2 regions of the Microbispora sp. GKU 823 genome follow, and region 1 is predicted to be linked to the other one. Evidence: riboswitches for the same ligand, from Rfam matches in the RefSeq annotation. Region 1 holds a riboswitch; the other holds the start of a gene.
What was found. A riboswitch is a leader RNA that binds a small molecule or an ion and turns the genes downstream of it on or off. The one in region 1 is predicted to bind S-adenosylmethionine.
Positions count from the first base shown of each region.

Region 2: it holds a riboswitch for S-adenosylmethionine, as region 1 does, so the genes downstream of both, B1L11_RS35005 (aminotransferase class V-fold PLP-dependent enzyme) here and thrC (threonine synthase) in region 1, are expected to answer to the same signal.

Region 1 is NZ_MWJN01000086.1:19,382-27,033, forward strand. Features, by position in the region: gene B1L11_RS33115 (hypothetical protein) at 1-331, shown strand, start outside; gene B1L11_RS33120 (hypothetical protein) at 404-1,003, shown strand; gene B1L11_RS33125 (sugar MFS transporter) at 1,029-2,195, opposite strand; gene B1L11_RS33130 (trehalose-6-phosphate synthase) at 2,255-3,679, opposite strand; gene B1L11_RS33135 (RNA polymerase sigma factor) at 3,783-4,334, shown strand; SAM riboswitch class I at 4,431-4,570, shown strand; gene thrC (threonine synthase) at 4,585-5,859, shown strand; gene B1L11_RS33145 (MoaD/ThiS family protein) at 5,904-6,179, shown strand; gene B1L11_RS33150 (cold-shock protein) at 6,436-6,636, shown strand; gene groL (chaperonin GroEL) at 6,972-7,652, shown strand, end outside.
Region 2 is NZ_MWJN01000097.1:12,195-19,846, reverse strand. Features, by position in the region: gene B1L11_RS35010 (helix-turn-helix domain-containing protein) at 1-294, shown strand, start outside; gene B1L11_RS35005 (aminotransferase class V-fold PLP-dependent enzyme) at 338-1,609, opposite strand; SAM riboswitch class IV at 1,661-1,776, opposite strand; gene B1L11_RS52715 (pentapeptide repeat-containing protein) at 1,837-2,067, opposite strand; gene B1L11_RS52710 (pentapeptide repeat-containing protein) at 2,043-2,513, opposite strand; gene B1L11_RS34995 (cytochrome P450) at 2,590-3,789, shown strand; gene B1L11_RS34990 (SAM-dependent methyltransferase) at 3,747-4,745, opposite strand; partial or broken gene B1L11_RS34985 (Rossmann-like and DUF2520 domain-containing protein) at 4,907-5,796, shown strand; gene panC (pantoate--beta-alanine ligase) at 5,787-6,641, shown strand; gene B1L11_RS34975 (class I SAM-dependent methyltransferase) at 6,647-7,276, opposite strand; gene B1L11_RS34970 (TetR/AcrR family transcriptional regulator) at 7,339-7,652, shown strand, end outside.

The sequences.
Region 1 (7,652 bases):
CGGAGCCATCAAGATCGGCCACGAGCTGTTCCAGAAGTACACGCCGGACGGCCCGTTCTACCCGGCCACCGACGTCGGGCCCTGCCCCGTCAAGAAGAACCTCTACATGGGCCAGAGCAAGCTCGCCGCGAAGGGGCTGCGGCAGGTCGGGCCGGGACACAAGGCGTACTACCGCGACTGGGCGGGGACCTGCGTGACCATGAGCTCCTACAAGGTGAAGGCGCACTACAACCAGCGCGAGTGGTACCTGCCGACGTCGAAGATCCTGGTGATCGACCAGTGGGGGACCCCGGGCCTGAGCACGATACTCAAGAACGCCACCTGGAGCTGACGCCGCATTTGGTGACCTTTTGTCTATCGGGCCGCAAGTCGTCCGCAAGCGACCGCGCCTAGTGTGCCGGACATGTTCAGAAAGACGATCTCGGCCGCGGCGGCCGGCCTGGCCGTGCTGGCGGCCACCCTGACGGCTCCGGCGGCGGCGTTCGCGAGCGAAAGCGGCGGCACCAAGCAGGTCCACCTGCGGAACGGTCTGACCCTCACGATCCCCACGTCGTGGAAGGTGGCCAAGGACGACAAGGACTGGGTGCGCGTCATCACCGGCTCGTGCCCCACCTACGGCACCGAGGACTTCGGTTTCCGCGACTGGGGGTGCCACAGCTTCTGGGTGCTGGGTCCCAAGGCGCTCAAGATCGGGCTCCGCACGTTCCAGGCGTACAAGCCGAAGTACGGCTTCGATCCCGCGACCGACGTCAGCATCTGTCCCAAGAGCTACAAGCTGTACAAGGGCGAGTGGAAGATCGCGGAGAAGGGGCTGCGGCAGGTCGGCCCCGGCCACAAGGCGGACTACCACAAGTGGGCGGCGACCTGCGTCGACAAGAAGTGGCGGGTGAAGCTGCACTACAACCAGCGCGAGTGGTATCTGCCCACGTCGAAGATCCTGGTCCTCGACCAGTGGGACAACCCGCAGCTGAGCGCGATCCTCAAGAACGCGACCTGGAACTGATCGGCCTTCAGAGTGGCCCGGACGTTCAGGAACGCGTCCTGGACGCGGCCACTCCGCCCGCGGCCATCGCGATCAGGGCGGGCGCGAGCAGGAACGCCGTGTGCGTCCCGAAACCGTCGCCCAGCGCGCCGAGCACGAACGGCCCGCTGCCCGAGCCCATGCCCGCCCAGATCGAGGCCGTGCCCGACGCCTGGTCCGGCCGGCCTCCCGACACCTCGATCATGCGCGTGAGGCCCATGGGGAACTGGACCGAGATGCCGAGCCCGCTGAGCGCGAGCCCGGCGTAGCAGACCGGCGCCGAGGTTCCCGCCCAGAACAGCGCCCAGCCCGCCAGGGTCACCCCGAGCGAGCCCAGCAGCACCGACCCCGGCGCGAAGCGCAGGGCCAGCCGGGCGCCGCCGAACCGGCCCGCGGCCATGCCGGCCAGCATCGCGCTCAGCCCGGTCGCCGCCACGCCAGCGGACAGTCCGGTCCGCTGGGAGAGCAACTCGGCGGCCCACAGGTTGAAGGCGAACTCGAGGGCCACGCAGCACAGCAGGACCGCTCCGGCGACGTGGAAGCGCCAGCCGTACGGGATTCTGCCGGAGGCCGCGGACGGCGACGGCGACCGCGGCGGAACGGGCGCCGGCGGCACCCAGACCCGGCCCATGACCAGGGCCAGCAGGAGGGTGGAGGCCACGGGCACCAACAGCGCGGGCCGCCAGCTGGCCGGCGACTCGGCCACCACGCTGAAGGCGTAGGTGGCGGCGATTCCGGCGATGACGGCGACCGCGTTGGCCTCGCTGATGACGGCCGCCCCCGCCGGGCCGTGGTGGTCGCTGAGCACCGCCATCATCACGTACAGCGCCGTCGAACCGCAGGCGCCGGCGAGCGTGAAACCGGCCAGCGTGAACGGGAGCGCGTGCCCGACCAGGACGAGGAGCACCCCGGCGTTCATCCCGGCCAAACCGGCCCAGGTGACGACGCGGCGCCCGAACCGCCTGGTCAGCGTGGGCAGGGCCAGCCCGCCGGCGATGCCGCCGAGCGCCATCCCGGTGCCGTGCAGCCCGCCGACGGCCTGGGACACGCCGAGTTCGGCGCGCAGGAGGGGCAGGGCGGCCGACATGCCGTACAGGTAGGTGGCGAAGGTGGCGAGCTGGAGATAGATCAACCAGGTGGGGCTGTCCCTGGTGACCTTTATGTTGCGGTCCAAAACCAGGCAAGGGTAGCGCAGCAGATCATCCGGGCACGAGAGCCGGTCAGCCGCCCCGTCTAGATCAGCGCGGCGAGCTGGTCCTCGAACCAGCGCTGGGGCGGCAGGGCGGTGGCGGCCTCCCGCAGCCGCAGGCCGCGCGTGAGCCGCTCCTGCTCCGGCAGCGTCAGCGCCTCGTGCAGCGCCGCCGCCGTGCCGGACACGTCGTAGGGGTTGACGAGCAGGGAGTCGGCCCCCAGCTCGGCCGCCGCGCCGGCCTCGCGGGACAGCACCAGCGCGCACCGGGGCGACAGGATCGGGCCCTCCTTGGCCACCAGGTTCATGCCGTCCCTGATCGGGTTGACGAGCAGCACGTCGGCCAGCCGGTAGGCGGCCAGCGAGCGCGGGTAGTCGTCGTTCACGTTGAGGATCAGCGGGTCCCAGTCCTCGGTCGCGTACTCGTCCTCGATCTCCTTGGCGCAGCGCTGCACGGCCGCCGTGTACTCGCGGTATTCCGGCAGGTCGTGCCGCGAGGGATAGGCGAACGCGAGGTGGACGACCCGGCCGTGCCACTCGGGATGGGCGGCCAGGAACTCCTGGTAGGCCCGCAGGCCGCGCACGATGTTCTTGGAAAGCTCGGTGCGGTCGATGCGCACGATCAGCTTGCGATCGCCCACGAGGTCCCTGATCACGGTCATGTGCGACTCGACGTCCGGCTCGCCCGCCCGGGCGAGCAGCGCCTCGCCGTTCACCCCCAGCGGGTGGACGCCGATCCTGGTGGTCCGCCCTTCGTACGTCACCGTGCGGGCGGCGTGGTCCGCCCGGGCCCCGAGCAGCGTCTCGCAGCAGTCCATGAAGGCGCGGGCCCAGCGCGCGGTGAGGAACCCGGCGTGGTCGGCGCCGAGGATGCCGGTCAGCACCTCGGCCACGACGTCCTCGGGCAGCAGCGCGAAGTATTCGGGCGGCGCCCAGGGCGTGTGCGAGAAGTGGGCGATGCGCAGGTCGGGCCGCTCGACCCGGAGCATCGCCGGGGTCAGCGTCAGGTGGTAGTCCTGCACCATGACGCGCGCCCGGTGGGCCGCCTCCTCGGCCAGGGCCAGCGCGAAGGCCCCGTTGTACGTGCGGTACGACTCCCACTCGCGGCGGAACCGCGTGCCGAACTCGGGGGAGAAGGGCGTGTTGTAAAGCAGGTGGTTGACGAACCAGAGAGTCGAGTTGGCCACGGCGTTGTAGGCCCGGTGGAAGACCGCGGGCGGGATGTCCAGCATGCGGATCGGCCCCGTCTCGAACGCCCGGTCGAGCCGCCCGCCGGGCGCGTGACGCACCGCGCCCCGGTCACCGTCCGACAGCGCCGCGCAGACCCACAGGACGTCGGTGTCCTTGACCACCTCGGACAGGCCGGAGACGAGTCCGCCGCCGCCCCTGCGCATGGTCAGGCCGCCGTCGTCCGACAGCGTGAAGGACACCGGACCCCGGTTGGACGCGATCAGAACGGTGCTGCTCATCTTGGGGTTCCCTCGATCAGAGCGGGCGCGCATGCCGGAAGATTAATAAAAGCCGACCTCCGTCAATAGGATGTCAACCGATCGCGGGAGGGCTGAATACGGCATGGCACTGGACGACACGACCGAGGACCTGGCCCGATCGGCTGCCCAGGGGGACCACCGCGCGCTCGGTGAACTGCTGCGGCGCATCGAGCCCGACGTGTTGCGGCACTGCGAGCGCCTTCTACCGTATCGGCAGGACGCCGAGGAGGCCGCGCAGGACACGCTGCTCGCCGTGGCGCGCAACATCGCGAGGTTCGAGGGGCGGGCCAAGTTCAGCACCTGGCTGCACATCGTGACCGTGAACTGCGCCAGGACCACCTACCGCTCGCTCAAGCGGCGCTCGTCGGAGCAGGCGGAGGAACTGCCCGAGCAGCGGCCCGATCCCCGGCGGGTGAGCGTCATCGCCGGGTCGCGGCTCGACCTGCTCGACGCGATGGAGGCGCTGGAGGCCGAGCGGCCCGACCTCGCCCAGGCGCTCGTGCTGCGCGACATCTGCCAGCTCGACTACGCGGAGGTCGCCGACCAGCTCAAGATCCCCCTCGGAACGGTCAAGTCCCGTATCCACCAGGCGCGCAAGTACGTGCAGAGCGCACTCGGCGAGGCGTACGGCTGATACGAAACGTCTCGCCATGTGAGACGTCGGAACGGACACCGGGGACGCCGGGGTACAGTGCTAGAGACCTTTCTCGGAAGGTCCTACAACTGAACATGCTCATCCAGAGGGGTGGAGGGACCGGCCCTGCGAAGCCCCGGCAACCTCCCCGGTGTCGAACTCGTGCCCACGAGGCCCGGCCGGGACAGGTGCCAATTCCGGCTCGCGGCCAAGGTGGTCGCGAGCGAAGATGAGGGAAAGGCCTCGCTTCATGGCGCACACCAGCACTGCCGCTAACACTGCCGCGAACACCGTCGAGTTCGGCCCCGCCACCGGCCTTTCGTGTCGCGAATGTGGCGCTCTTTACGACCTCGGTCCGATTTTCGCCTGTACGGAGTGTTTCGGCCCCCTTGAGGTGGCGTACGACTTCGGCGAGGTTCGCCGGGAGGACATCGAGTCCGGCCCGGCGAACATCTGGCGGTACCGCTCCCTGCTCCCCGTTCCCGCCGGCGTGGCGGCCAAGCCCAACCTCCAGCCCGGCTGGACCAAGCTCGTGAAGGCCGACAGGCTGGCGGCCGAGCTGGGCCTGCGGTCGCTTCACGTCAAGGACGACTCCGGCAACCCGACCCACTCCTTCAAGGACCGGGTCGTCGCGATCGCGCTTGAGGCCGCGCGCAACTTCGGCTTCCACACCCTGTCGTGCTCCTCCACCGGCAACCTCGCCGGCGCGGTGAGCGCGGCCGCCGCCCGGGCCGGGCTGGACTCCTGCGTGTTCATCCCCTCCGACCTGGAGCCGGCCAAGGTCACCATGGCCGCCGTGTACGGTGGCCGCCTGGTCGCCATCGACGGCAACTACGACGAGGTCAACCGCTTCTGCTCCGAGCTCATCGGTGACGAGCTGGGCGAGAAGTGGGGCTTCGTCAACGTCAACCTCCGGCCCTTCTACGCCGAGGGCTCCAAGACGCTGGCGTACGAGATCGCCGAGCAGCTCGGCTGGCGGCTGCCCGACCAGATCGTCATCCCGGTGGCCTCCGGCTCTCAGCTCACCAAGATCGACAAGGGTTTCCGTGAGCTGATCAAGCTGGGGCTGGTCGAGGAGCGGCCCTACCGGATCTTCGGGGCGCAGGCCGAGGGCTGCTCGCCGGTCTCCCGGGCGTTCAAGGCCGGGCAGGACGTGGTGCAGCCGGTGCGGCCCGACACCATCGCCAAGTCCCTGGCGATCGGCAACCCCGCGGACGGGCCGTACGTGCTCGACATCGCGCGGCGGACGGGCGGCGCGGTGGAGGACGTGAACGACCAGGAAGTGGTCGAGGCCATCCGCCTGCTGGCCAGGACCGAGGGCGTCTTCGCCGAGACCGCGGGCGGCGTCACGGTCGGCGTGCTCCGCAAGCTGGTGCGCGAGGGCCGTCTCGACCCCGACGCCGAGACCGTGGTGCTGAACACCGGCGACGGGCTGAAGACACTCGACGCGGTGTCCGAGCACGCCCGTCCCGCCGCCGTCATCCGTCCCTCTCTCGACGCGTTCCGTGCGGCATTCGCCAACTGAAAGCGTTTCAAAAGGCCCATCGGTAGTAAGAAAGCGAGCGAACAATGAGCGTTTCCGTGCGGATTCCGACGATTCTCCGGACGTACACCAACGGAGCCGCGGAGGTGAGCGGGGAGGGGGGAACGCTCCGGGAGGTCCTGCAGAAGCTGGACGCGGACTACCCCGGCATCGGCGGGCGCATCCTGGATGAGACGGGTAAGATCCGGCGTTTTGTCAACGTCTACGTCGGGGAAGAGGATGTCCGATTCGCCGACGGTCTGGACACCGCCACGCCGGACGGGGTGCAGATTTCGGTCATCCCCGCCGTCGCCGGAGGCTGAGCCGCCGCGCCGGGGCCGAGCACCTGACATGCACTTCTGTCGGTGAAGAAGTCATGCGGTGCCATGGCAAATGGTGCAGCTCTCAACTATTCAACAGCAAAGTGAATATTCTTCGATCCCGCTTTGAGCGAACGCCAAGTAGTAGTTTGCGGATTGACTCTGTTGTCCTACGCCTTGACACGGGTATGGTCGAGGACGATCGACAAAACCGGGGGCTTCTTGGGTGTGGTCCCCAGCCCAGCAAGAGGAGTCGGAAGTGGCGCAGGGCACCGTCAAATGGTTTAACGCGGACAAGGGCTACGGCTTCATCGCGGTAGACGGTGGTAAGGACGTGTTCGTCCATTACTCGGCAATCCTGATGGACGGCTACAAGGCCCTCGAGCAGGGTCAGCGGGTTGAGTTCGACATCACGCAGGGTCAGAAGGGCCCGCAGGCGGAAGCCGTACGGGCCGTCTGATCCCGTCATCGACCTTGGAAGGCCCGGCGCGCGGACACCGCGTGCCGGGCCTTCCGCGTGTCTCCCGCTTCGCTCGGTGTCTCCCGCTTCGCTCGTAGGCTCGCTCGGTGTCTCCCGCTTCGCACTGGTCTGGGCATACCGTCCAAGCTGGTCAGAACGGCTTCCGCTTGCACTCTCAGGGGTAGAGTGCTAAATACTTGTTTGGCACTCTGAGGTCGAGAGTGACAACAACCGGGATCGGGGCGATGGGGCCCGCGCAGGGATAGCGGGTCCAAGCCGTCGCGGGCGTCGGCTCGGTCCGTTGAAGACACCCTGCTACTGGGAGGTCTAGCCTAATGGCAGCCAAGATGATCGCGTTTGACGAGGACGCCCGGCGCGGTCTCGAGCGCGGTATGAACCAGCTCGCCGACGCCGTGAAGGTGACCCTCGGCCCCAAGGGCCGCAACGTCGTGCTGGAGAAGAAGTGGGGCGCCCCCACGATCACCAACGACGGTGTCTCCATCGCCAAGGAGATCGAGCTCGAGGACCCGTGGGAGAAGATCGGCGCCGAGCTCGTCAAGGAAGTCGCGAAGAAGACCGACGACGTCGCCGGTGACGGCACCACGACGGCCACCGTGCTCGCCCAGGCGCTGGTCCGCGAGGGTCTGCGCAACGTGGCCGCCGGTGCCAACCCGATGGCGCTGAAGAAGGGCATCGAGGCCGCCGTCGAGCGCGTCAGCGAGGAGCTGTCGAAGCTCGCCAAGGACGTGGAGACCAAGGAGCAGATCGCTTCCACCGCCTCCATCTCCGCCGCCGACACCGAGATCGGCGCCCTCATCGCCGAGGCGATGGACAAGGTGGGCAAGGAAGGCGTCATCACCGTCGAGGAGAGCAACACCTTCGGCCTGGAGCTGGAGCTCACCGAGGGCATGCGCTTCGACAAGGGCTACGTGTCCGGCTACTTCGTGACCGACCCCGAGCGCATGGAGGCGGTCTTCGAGGACCCGTACATCCTGATCGTCAACTCCAAGGTCTCG
Region 2 (7,652 bases), on a different contig from region 1:
GCCGGCGTCTCCCCTTCCGTGATCGAGCAGGGCGCCAGAAAGCTTCTCGCCGAGGTGCGCGGTCATCAGCTCGCCGAGGCGCGAAAGCAACTTGGGCTCGGCCAAAAGGACGTCGCGGCTGTCATGGGTCTGAGTGTTGCCCGGGTCTCACAGATCGAGCATGGAGAGGTCACATCCCTCGAGGTCATCGCTCGCTATGTGGAGGCGCTCGGGGCCCGCTTGGATCTGGTCGTCGACTTCGGTGATCGGACGCTGCGCTTGCCTGTCAGCGAGAAGTCGACGGATGCCGCTTGATTGGGGGCCTCTCAGGCGAGACCCCCAACCTGACCTTCCGTCGTCAGGCGGCGGCGATCTCGCGTAGCGCTTCGATGAGGCGGTCGACGTGCTCGGTGGTCGTGCCGATGCCGACCGAGGCGCGTACGGCGCTGAACGTGCCGTCCGCGCAGCCGCCGTCCTCACCGCCGCCGAGGAGGTGGCGGACGAACGGGTGGGCGCAGAACTTGCCGTCCCTGACGCCGATGCCCCAGTCGGCCGACAGCGCCTCGGCGACCTCGCGGGCCGTACGGCCGGCGACGGTGAACGACACGATGCCGACACGCGGGTGGTCCTGACCCCACAGCGACAACTCGCGTACGCCGGGGATCGTGGCGAGCCCGGCGCGCAGACGGGCGAGCAGCCGCTCCTCCTCCCGCACCAGCGCGGTCCAGCCGGTCGCGGTCAGCGCGTCGCAGGCGGCGGCGAGCGCGATGGCGCCGAGCACGTTGGGGGTGCCCGCCTCGTGCCGCGTCTCGGGGTCGTCGCTCCACTCGGTGGTCTCGCCCACCGCCTGTACGGCTCCGCCGCCCCGCAGGTACGGATCGGCGTCGGCGAGCCAGTCGGGGCGGCCCACGAGCACCCCGGCGCCGAACGGGGCGTAGAGCTTGTGCCCGGAGAAGGCCACGTAGTCGAGGTCGAGCGCGGAGAGGTTGAGCCCGCGGTGGGGGACGAACTGGGCGGCGTCCACGGCGATCCGCGCGCCGTGCCGGTGGGCGATGTGGGCCAGCCCGGCGATCGGCCACAGCTCGCCCGTCACGTTGGAGGCGGCGGTCACGACGAGCAGGGCCGGGCCCTCGATCGCGGCCAGCGCCTCGTCGGCCGCCCGGATCGCCTCGCCGGGGAAGGCGGGCGGCGCGAGCCGTACGGCGTTCGGCCAGGGCAGCAGCGAGGCGTGGTGCTCGGTCTCGAACACGACGACGGTGGTGCCCTCGGGGAGGCTGCGGGCCAGCAGGTTCATGGCGTCGGTCGTGTTGCGCACGAAGACCAGCGCGTCGCCGGGGCGGGCGCCGACGAAGGCCCGCACGGTGTGCCTGGCCTGCTCATACCTGGCCGTCGTGAGCTGCGAGGCGTAGCCCGCGCCCCGGTGCACGCTGGAGTAGGCCGGCAGCGCCGCCGCGACGGCGGCGTTCACCGGCTCGAGACAGGGCGCGCTCGCCGCGTAGTCGAGGTTCGCGTACGGCACGAGCCTGCCGCCCCTGACGGGCACCTCAAGGTCGGAGCCCACGACAGCCGGCAGACGCACGGGCTCGGAGATGCGGTTGACGGCCTGCTGGACGAAGGTGAGTGCGGACAACGCCAAACCTCCTCGGGGTCGGGGACCCCGGCCATGGCGTTGGAACGGCGGAGCCCGCGCTTGCCCGGCACACCTCGTGCCGGACCCGGTCCTCACCCGGGGCACCCCGCCGCGAGCGCGAGGGTTGCCGGCCAGCAAGCCGGGGCTTGACGCTGGCACTCATGACCTGGACGGCACTATAACCCGATACGGCCCCCCGGCCGCAAGTGCCGTGGATGCGAGCGACTTCAGCCGTTGTCGACCGTGACACCCAGGATGTGGGCGAACATCGGCGCGAGTTCCATCAACTGGACGCCGCTGATGGTCGCGCCGCGCAGCGCGTCGTAGCCGTCGGAGATGCCCAGGGACACGGCGCCGCGCAGGTCGACCCGGGACATGCGCGCCTTGTCGAAGCGCACCCGTTCGAGCGTGGAGCCGGGGAAGGCGACGCCGGTCAGCGTGGCGCCGGCGAAGTCCACGTCGCGCAGCGTGCACTCGACGAACGAGACCTCCCGCAGGTCGGCGCGCGGAGGTTGACCGAGTCGAGCTTGCAGCGGTGGAAGGTCACATGGTTCATCTCGGCGCCGGGCAGCGCCGTGCCGGCCGGGGCGCTCATGATGATCTCGGCGTCCGCCCAGGTGGACTCGGTGAGGTCGCCGCCCACCCAGCGCACGCCGTTCAGCCACACGTCGGAGAACCGGGCGCGCCGATACCGGCCGCCGACGAACGTCACCGAGGTGAACGCGGACTCCATGAACCGGGCGTTGGACGCGTCGGCGTCCTCGAACTCCTGCCCGTCGAACAGGACCGTGTCGTAGTCGCCGCCCTGAGCGAGCCGGCCGTCGAACGGTTCGAGGTGATCGGCGTAGGGCAACTCGCCGAGCTCGCGAGGTTCTCTGCGGTGCTGTTCGCGGCGCTTCGGCATCGCCCCAACCTACGCCATGACGGACCCGTGCGCCCGTACTCCCAGGCGAGGTCTTTCATCCGTATTGTTGTCCATTGTGAAGTTTGATCCCTGGAATGCCGAGTTCATCGCGTACCCCTACGACGCCTATCGTGACCTGCGCGACAACGAGCCGGTCAGCTTCTTCGAGCCGACGGGGCAGTGGCTGATCGCCCGCCACGCGGATGTGAACGCGCTGCTGCGCGACCGGCGCCTCGGCCGGTCCTACCTGCACGTGGCGACGCACGAGGCGTTCGGCCGCGAGCCCGAGCCGGAGTTCCAGGAACCGTTCTGGCGGGTGATCCGGGCCGGGATGCTCGACGTCGAGCCGCCGGTCCACACGCGGCTGCGCCGCCTGGTGTCCAAGGCGTTCACGCCCCGCATGGTCGAGTCGCTGCGTCCCCGCGTACGGAAGATCGCGACCGAGCTGACCGAGGGACTGGTCGAGCGCGGCGGCGGCGACCTGCTGGCCGAGGTGGCCGAGCCGCTGCCGGTCACCGTGATCGCCGAGATGCTGGGCGTGCCCGAGGCCGACCGCCACCTGCTGCGCCCCTGGTCGGCCGACATCTGCGGAATGTATGAGCTGAACCCCTCCCTGGAGGTGCAACACACCGCCGTACGCGCGGCGACGGAGTTCGCCGGCTATCTGCGCGAGCTGGCCAGGGCGCGCAGGGAGCGGCCGGGCGACGACATGATCTCGGCGCTGGCCCAGGTGGTGGACGACGGGGACCGGCTGACCGAGGACGAGCTGATCGGCACCTGCGTGCTGCTGCTCAACGCCGGGCACGAGGCCACGGTCAACGCCACCGGCAGCGGGTGGTGGGCGCTGTTCCGCAACCCGGGTGAGCTGGAGCGGCTGCGCGCCGACCCCGGCCTGATGCCGACGGCGGTCGAGGAACTGCTGCGCTACGACACCCCGGCGCAGATGTTCGAGCGGTGGGTGCTGGAGGACATCGAGGTCGGCGGGGTGACGATCCCCCGGGGTGTGGAGATCGCGCTGCTGTTCGGCTCCGCCAACCGGGATCCCGAGGTCTTCGCCGACCCGGACCGTCTCGACCTCGGCCGGGCGGACAACCCGCACATCTCGTTCGGCGCCGGCATCCACTTCTGCCTCGGCGCGCCGCTCGCCCGGGTCGAGATGGCGGAGTCGTTCGGCGCCCTGCTGCGGCTGGCGCCCAAGCTCGAGCTCGCCGAGGAGCCCACCTGGAAGCCCAGCTACATCATGCGCGGCCTGGAGTCGCTCAAGGTCACCGTCTGACCACCTGGCTGAGCCAGCCGAAGCCGCCGAGACCGGCCGGGTCGATCAGCTCGGCCTCCTGGGAGGCCCGGCCGAGCGCGCGCACGTACCCGGCGGGATCGGCCGACGCCAGCGCGAGCGGCGGCCGGGCGCCGGTGAGCCCCAGGTCGCGCAGCGCCTCCCGCTGCGTGGTGAGCGTGGTCGCCCGCGCCCCGCCCGCTCGCCGGCCGCCGCGCAGGCGTCCAGCGCCACGTGTGCGGTGATGTCGCACGACCGTCCGGTATGGGCGGCACCACCGAGCCCTCGCGATATCCGGCGACCGTGCCGAGCGGGGGCCGCCGCCCGGCCGGATGGGCGTAGTCCACGGCGACCGCCGTGCCCCGCGCAAGCCGGGTGATCAGCGATGCCCACGCCTCGTCGCGGGGGTGGCCGATCTCGGCGCGTTCCCCCGGTGCGCGCAGCGGCCACCAGCGCTCCAGCCAGGCCAGGTCCTCGGGGCCGGGAGCGGGCCCGAGCCGTTCTTCGCCGGTCGAGGTGTCCACGAGCACCAGGCGAGGGCCGTCCGGCGTCATCTCGGCGATGTCGAGCGGCACGTTGTCCAGCCACTCGTTGGCGATCACCAGGCCGGTGACCCCGTACGGCGCCTCCGCCTCCCATGCGACGCGGGGGTCGAGATCGCCGGGCCTGGGGGACAGGTCGACGGCGGTGACCCGCAGCCGCTCCGCGAGGTCCGGCGGCGCGGCGGCCCGCACCCGGGCGGCCAGCAGGCCGTTGCCGCTGCCCATGTCCACGAGATCGACCGGATCGGGCCGGCCGAGGGCGGCGTCGACCCGCAGGAGCAGGCGCAGCACGGCCTCGGCGAAGACCGGAGAGACATGCACCGACGTGCGGAAATGCCGGTCGGGGCGCTCCCGCAGGTAGAAGCCCTCCGCGCCGTAGAGCGCCCGCCGCATGGCCTCCCGCCAGGTGACCTCCACGGCGCTTTAGGTTACCGACACGCCGAGGGCGTAACGAAAAGTAGTCACTTTCGTACTTATGGCTCAACATAGGCCCGTGAGAAACGGGACAAAATCCGACCGTTGGGCCACGCCCGGGCCGGCGGGAGCGCCGCCGCTACGCTGAACCGAGGGGAGGCGTCATGGACACAAGTGACCGCCCGGCGCGGCTCGCCGTGGGAGTGCTCGGCGCGGGACGGGTCGGTTCCGTGCTCGGAGCCGCGCTCATGCTCGCGGGTCATCGGGTGGTGGCGGCCAGCGGCGTGTCCGACGCGTCGGCGCGGCGGGCCGCCGACCGCCTCGGCCTGAAGCTCAGCAGGCCCGACGAGGTGATCGCGCGGTCCGAGCTCGTGCTGCTGACCGTGCCGGACGACGTGCTGCCCGGCCTCGTCTCCGGCCTCGCCGCCACCGGGGCCGACCTCCGCGGCAAGCTGCTCGTGCACGCCAGCGGCGCGTACGGCCTGGGCGTGCTCGACCCCGCGGCCGAGGCCGGGGCGCTGCCGCTCGCGCTGCACCCCGTGATGACGTTCACCGGCAGGAGCGACGACCTGACCCGGCTCAACGGCTGCTCCTTCGGTGTCACCGCGCCCGACCTGCTGCGGCCGGTGGCCGAGGCGCTGGTGATCGAGATGGGCGGCGAGCCCGTGTGGATCGCGACCAGGACCGGCCGCTCTACCACGCCGCCCTGGCCGGCGCCGCGAACCACATGGTGACGCTCGTCGCCGAGTCGCAGGAACTGCTCGCCAAGATCGGCGTGGAGCATCCCGGCCGGATGCTCGGCCCCCTGCTGAGCGCGGCGCTCGACAACGTGCTGCGCCTCGGCATCAGCGGGCTCACCGGGCCCGTGGTCCGCGGCGACGCGGGCACGGTGCGCAAGCACGTCGACGCGCTCATCCTGGCCGCCCCCGAGGCCGCGGACGCGTACGTCGCCCTCGCGAGGCTCACCGCCGACCGGGCGCTCGCGGCGGGCCTGCTCAAGCCCGAGGCGGCCGAACGCCTGCTGGATGCCCTGGGAGGGAACATATGGACCTGACCGTCGCCGCGGACCGCGCCGCCCTCGACAAGGCGAGGGACGCACTCGGCCCCGGAAGGATCGCCCTGGTCCCCACGATGGGGGCGCTCCACGAGGGTCACCGGTCGCTGATGCGGCTGGCGCGCGAGCACGCCGACCACGTGGTGGTGAGCGTGTTCGTCAATCCCCTGCAGTTCGGCCCCAACGAGGACTTCTCCCGCTATCCCCGTACGTTCGACGCCGACCTCCGGGTGTGCGAGGAGGAGGGCGTGGGCGTGGTCTTCGCGCCCTCGGCAGAGGACATGTACCTGCCGGACCGCCAGGTGGAGGTCTCGGCCGGCGGCATGGGCGGGGTGGTCGAGGGCGCCTTCCGGCCCGGCCACTTCGACGGCGTGCTGACCGTGGTGCTCAAGCTGTTCAACCTGGTGCGGCCGGACGTCGCGGTCTTCGGGCAGAAGGACGCCCAGCAACTCGCGCTGATCCGGCGGATGGTGGCCGACCTCGACGTCCCGGTGTCGATCGTCGGCGCCCCGACCGTGCGGGAGCCGGACGGCCTCGCGCTGTCGAGCCGCAACAGGTATCTGTCCGAGGCCGACCGCCGCACCGCGCTCGCGCTGTCGCGGGCGCTGCGGGCGGGCGAGGCGCGGGCCCGGACCGCCGGACCGGCCGGGATCCTCGACGCCGCGCGGGCCGTGCTGGAGGAGGCCGCCCGCTTCGACCCGCCGCTGCTGCTCGACTACCTGATCCTGGCCGACCCCGCGACGTTCGCGCCGGTCGGCGACGACCACCGCGGCGAGGCGATCCTGGCCGTGGCCGCCAAGGTGGGCACCACGCGCCTCATCGACAACGTGGTCCTGACCCTGTAGGGGGCTCAGGCCGCCCCGGCGCGCAGTGTGAACCAGAAGGTGGGGAACGGGTTCGTCCCGGGGGTGACGTCAACCAGCTCCCAGCCGGCGAACCTGGCCCGCAGCTCGTCGGCGGTGACGCCGGAGAACTTGTCGTCGAGCGTTCCTGGGCCGTACCCGAACATCAGCAGCCGTGCACCGGGAGCGGCGCGGCGGGTGAGCCCGGCGGCGTAGGCGTCACGGCGGTGCGGCGGGATGCCGCAGTAGCAGCTCAGGTCGAAGAACAGGTCGTAGGGGCCGGGGGCGTCCAGTTCGTCGAGCCGGGTGGCGTCCCCGTGCAGCAGCCGTACGGCCGCTCCCGCGGCGGCGGCCTTCTCCCGGGCCTGCTCGATCGCGCGGTCGACGAGGTCGACGGCCACGACCTCCCACCCGTGCCGGGCCAGGTATACGGCGTTGGTTCCGGTGCCGCAGCCGAGCTCCAGGGCGCGGCCTGGCGGCAGCGCGTCTCGCCTCTCCCCGTGCCCCTCGACCAGTGCGACCAGCTCGGGCGGCGTCACACCGGTGTCCCAGGGCGGCTTCCCGGCGCGGTAGTACCTCTCCAGTTCCCGGCGTACGGCCTCCTCCTGGTCCCGTTCGGTCTCGTTCGGCTTGTCCATGGCTCCGCTCCATCTCTTTAGAGTCAAACTCTAGTAACGAACTCTAGAGATATACTCGCGCCATGGACACCGTCAAGCGGCCGGACAAACGGGCCGAGCGCTCACGCCGCACCCGGGAGAAGGTCATCCAGGCGGCGCGGGAGCTTTTCGTCGCGCAGGGCTATGGGGCGACGAGCCTGCAGGAGGTCGCCGACCGGGCGGGCGTGGCCGTCCAGACGGTCTACTTCGTCTTCGGCAACAAGCGCACGCTGTTCAAGGACGTCGTCGACACGTCCATCGCCGGCGACACCGAGCCGGTGGCCGTCATGGACCGTGAATGGTTCCGCGCCGCGTGCGCGGAGCCCACGGCGGCCGGCCAGTTGCGCGCGCACGTGCG